Regions from separate parts of the Enterobacter cloacae complex sp. 394I7 genome, predicted to be linked through region 1. Evidence: predicted binding sites of a transcription regulator. Region 1 holds the regulator's gene; the other holds the start of a gene.
What was found. Region 1 encodes sigma-54, which starts transcription at its own class of promoters, with help from an activator protein. Its sites were predicted from a motif close to GTTGGCACANNTTTCGCTNT; they were not measured.

Region 2: glnK (P-II family nitrogen regulator) is a predicted target of sigma-54. The motif match lies at 1,137-1,156, and genes of this name have one in related genera.

What each region holds. Positions count from the first base shown of each region.
Region 1 is NZ_JBXWCR010000008.1:83,884-86,087, forward strand. It holds gene hpf (ribosome hibernation promoting factor) at 1-174, opposite strand, end outside; gene rpoN (RNA polymerase factor sigma-54) at 197-1,630, opposite strand; gene lptB (LPS export ABC transporter ATP-binding protein) at 1,678-2,204, opposite strand, start outside.
Region 2 is NZ_JBXWCR010000004.1:167,892-170,095, forward strand. It holds gene AC2FAP_RS16625 (SmdB family multidrug efflux ABC transporter permease/ATP-binding protein) at 1-986, shown strand, start outside; gene glnK (P-II family nitrogen regulator) at 1,209-1,547, shown strand; gene amtB (ammonium transporter AmtB) at 1,583-2,204, shown strand, end outside.

The sequences.
Region 1 (2,204 bases):
CCCGTTGACATGCAGGGTCGCATCCGAGATATGAGTCACTTTCTCCACTTTCAATACAACATAGACCTGGTTGATCCTTTCGAAATACTGCTCGAGTTTCGCGAATTTAGCATTCACAAAATCACGTAAAGCCTCAGTAATCTCGACGTTATGTCCTGTGATATTGAGCTGCATAGTGTCTTCCTTATCGGTTGTGTCAGACCAGCTGTTTACGCTGGTTAGACGGCGGAATGGATAAAGACTCTCGATACTTCGCAACAGTTCGGCGTGCCACCATAATACCCTGGTCGGACAGTATGGTGGTTAACTTACTGTCGCTCAGTGGCTTCGCGGGGTTCTCCGCGGCGATCAACTTCTTCACCAGGGCGCGAATGGCCGTTGACGACGCTTCACCGCCGCCCTCGGTATTCACATGGCTGGAGAAGAAATACTTAAGCTCAAAAATACCGCGTGGACTGTGCAGATACTTCTGCGTGGTCACGCGGGAAATGGTTGATTCATGCATCTCGACGGCCTGGGCGATATCCGCCAGCACCATCGGTTTCATATACTCTTCGCCCTGCTCAAAGAACGCCTGCTGCTGTTCGACAATACAGCGGCTTACGCGGAGCAGCGTATCATTTCGGCTCTCCAGACTTTTGATCAACCATCGCGCTTCCTGCAAATTGCTACGAATGTATTGATTATCGGAGTCGTTACGCACGCTGGTGCACATGGAGGCATACTGCTGGTTGATTTGCAGGCGAGGGATGCTGTCTGAGTTCAGTTCAACGACCCAGCGGTCATTGTGTTTTCTGACCAGCACATCCGGGATGACGTACTCGGGTTCGCTGGTCTGAATGGACTGACCGGGGCGCGGATCGAGGGACTGAATCAGATTGACCGCCTCTTTCAGCACCTCTTCTTTCAGGCGCGTGACGCGCATCAGGCTGCGGAAATCGTGGTTGGCCAGAAGATCCAGATGGTCGCTGATGATCAAGCGGGCTTCATCAAGCCATGGCGTCTCTTTGCTGAACTGAGAAAGTTGGATAAGCAGGCAGTCGCGCAGATCTTTTGCGGCCACCCCAACCGGATCGAAACGCTGAATGCGCTTCAGAACGGCTTCTATCTCCTCGAGTTCAATCTCTTCGTCACCCATGCTTTCCAGAATTTCGTCCAGCGTGACGGTCAGATAACCGGTGTCATCCACGGCATCGACAATGGATGTCGCGATCGCGCGGTCGGTATCGGAGAAGGGGGTAAGTTCCACCTGCCACATCAGGTAATCCTGCAGTGACTGGGTAGTTTCACCCTGATAAACCGGTAGCTCATCGTCCTGGTAGTCTGCACGCGTACCGGAAGGGGTTCCGGCGGTGTAGATTTCATCCCAGCTGGCATCCAGCGGAAGCTCGTCCGGCATCTCTTTTTGTTCGAGCGCATCGGCGGTGTCGAGTGCTTCAGTATCCTGCGACTGCTGGGTATCTACCTCTTCATGAAGATCGGCTTGCTCCAGCAACGGATTGCTATCCAGCGCTTGCTGGAGCTCCTGCTGGAGTTCTAAGGTGGACAGTTGCAACAGGCGAATCGCCTGCTGTAGCTGCGGCGTCATCGCCAGTTGTTGGCTGAGCCGTAATTGCAAACCTTGCTTCATGTTCAGAGCATTTTTCTCCGGTTCGGCGTTACATTACCTCTACCCTATCAGAGTCTGAAGTCTTCCCCAAGGTAGACACGCTTAACATGATCATCTTCGAGGATCTGCTGCGGCGTACCGTGGGCGATCAGATTGCCCTGGCTCACGATGTATGCGCGTTCGCACACGGCCAGCGTTTCACGGACGTTATGGTCAGTGATCAGTACGCCAAGCCCGCTGTCGCGCAGATGCTCAATGATACGTTTAATGTCGATAACGGAGATGGGGTCAACGCCTGCAAACGGTTCATCCAGAAGGATAAATTTCGGGTTTGCAGCCAGCGCACGCGCAATCTCAACGCGACGGCGTTCACCGCCGGACAGCGCCTGACCGAGGCTGTCGCGCAGATGTTCGATATGGAACTCTTCCATCAGCTCGTTAGCCCGGTCCTGACGCTGTTCGCTGGTCAGATCGTCACGAATTTGCAGGACGGCCATCAGGTTATCAAAGACGCTCAGGCGGCGGAAAATGGAGGCTTCCTGCGGCAGATAGCCGATACCGCGACGCGCACGCGCATGCAGCGGCAGAAGACTGA
Region 2 (2,204 bases), on a different contig from region 1:
GCCTGCTGATGCTTTTCGGGATGAGCGCGAACGGAACAATTGAAGTTGGGGTTCTGTACGCTTTTATCAGCTATCTGGGACGCCTTAATGAACCGTTGATAGAACTCACCACCCAGCAGTCTATGTTACAACAGGCCGTGGTGGCGGGGGAGCGCGTGTTCGAACTGATGGACCGGCCACGTCAGACCTACGGCGATGATGAGCGTCCTTTGCAAAGCGGAGAGATTACGTTTGATAAGGTCTCGTTTGCTTACCGTGAAGACCGTCTGGTGTTGCAGGACATCTCTCTTGATGTGCCGTCGCGCGGCTTTGTGGCGCTGGTGGGGCACACCGGTAGCGGCAAAAGTACCCTCGCCAGCCTGTTGATGGGCTATTACCCGGTCAGTCAGGGTGAAATCCGCATTGATGGTCGTCCGCTCGCATCACTGAGCCACAATGTGTTGCGCAAAGGCGTTGCAATGGTGCAGCAAGACCCGGTAGTCATGGCCGATACCTTTTACGCCAATGTCACTCTCGGTCGGGACTATACCCAGCAACAGGTGTGGGATGTGCTGGAAACCGTGCAGCTGGCAGAGCTGGCGCGCGGCTTTAGCGATGGGATCAATACCCGGCTCGGTGAGCAGGGGAATAACCTCTCGGTGGGACAGAAGCAGCTTCTGGCCCTGGCGCGGGTGCTGATTGAAACGCCGCAGGTGCTGATACTCGACGAAGCGACCGCCAGCATTGACTCTGGTACTGAGCAGGCTATCCAGCTGGCGCTGGCCGCGGTGCGTGATCACACGACACTGGTGGTTATCGCACACCGTCTTTCAACGATTGTCGACGCAGACACCATCCTGGTGTTGCATCGCGGTCAGGCCGTCGAACGCGGTACGCACCGGGAGCTGCTCGAAGCAAAAGGGCGCTACTGGCAGATGTATCAACTGCAGCTGGCCGGTGAAGAGCTGGCCGCCAGCGTGCGTGAGGACGAGTCCCTCAGCGCCTGATGCACCAAAACAAGGCAGCGCGCTAACAGTCATTACTGTTGGTGCAAAACTGAAACGCACCGTGCACTGTCATGGTGCGTTTTTTTTCACCGGTTCGTTAAACACGCTCGTGTAAAGCTCATTGCAGCGCGTTTCCCTCAGGTTTTTATTTCTGGCACACCCCTTGCAATGTCTTCTGCGTATTAGCGGCGGCCATTACCGAATTCTGACTGGAGGGGATCTATGAAGCTGGTTACGGTTGTAATCAAACCATTCAAACTCGAAGACGTGCGTGAAGCATTGTCTTCCATGGGTATTCAGGGACTGACTGTCACCGAAGTGAAAGGCTTTGGTCGTCAGAAGGGTCATGCCGAGCTTTACCGCGGGGCAGAATACAGCGTTAACTTCCTGCCAAAAGTAAAAATTGATGTCGCGATTGCTGATGACCAGCTTGATGAAGTTATTGATGTCATTAGCAAAGCGGCCTACACCGGCAAAATTGGCGACGGCAAAATTTTCGTTGCCGAATTGCAGCGCGTCATTCGCATCCGTACCGGCGAATCTGACGAAGCGGCACTGTAAGTAACTCCTGGCACACAGTGATAGGGATCGAGAAAATGAAGATAGCAACAATCAAAACGGGTCTGGGTTCGCTGGCACTGCTGCCGGGCCTGGCACTGGCTGCCCCTGCGGTGGCAGACAAAGCCGATAACGCCTTTATGATGATCAGCACCGCGCTGGTGCTGTTCATGTCCATTCCGGGCATTGCGCTGTTCTACGGCGGCCTGATCCGTGGCAAAAACGTTCTCTCCATGCTGACGCAGGTTGCCGTCACGTTCGCGCTGGTTTGCGTGTTGTGGGTGGTCTACGGTTACTCTCTGGCCTTCGGCACGGGCAATGCGTTCTTCGGAAACTTTGACTGGGTCATGCTGAAAAACATCGAACTGACCGCGCTGATGGGCAGTTTCTATCAATATATTCACGTTGCCTTCCAGGGCTCGTTCGCCTGTATCACCGTTGGGCTGATCGTCGGTGCGCTGGCTGAGCGTATTCGCTTCTCCGCCGTACTGATCTTCGTGGTGGTCTGGCTGACGCTCTCCTATGTGCCGATTGCGCACATGGTCTGGGGTGGCGGTCTGCTGGCGAGCCATGGCGCGCTGGACTTCGCAGGCGGTACCGTTGTACACATCAACGCCGCGGTGGCGGGCCTGGTAGGGGCATACCTGATTGGCAAACGCG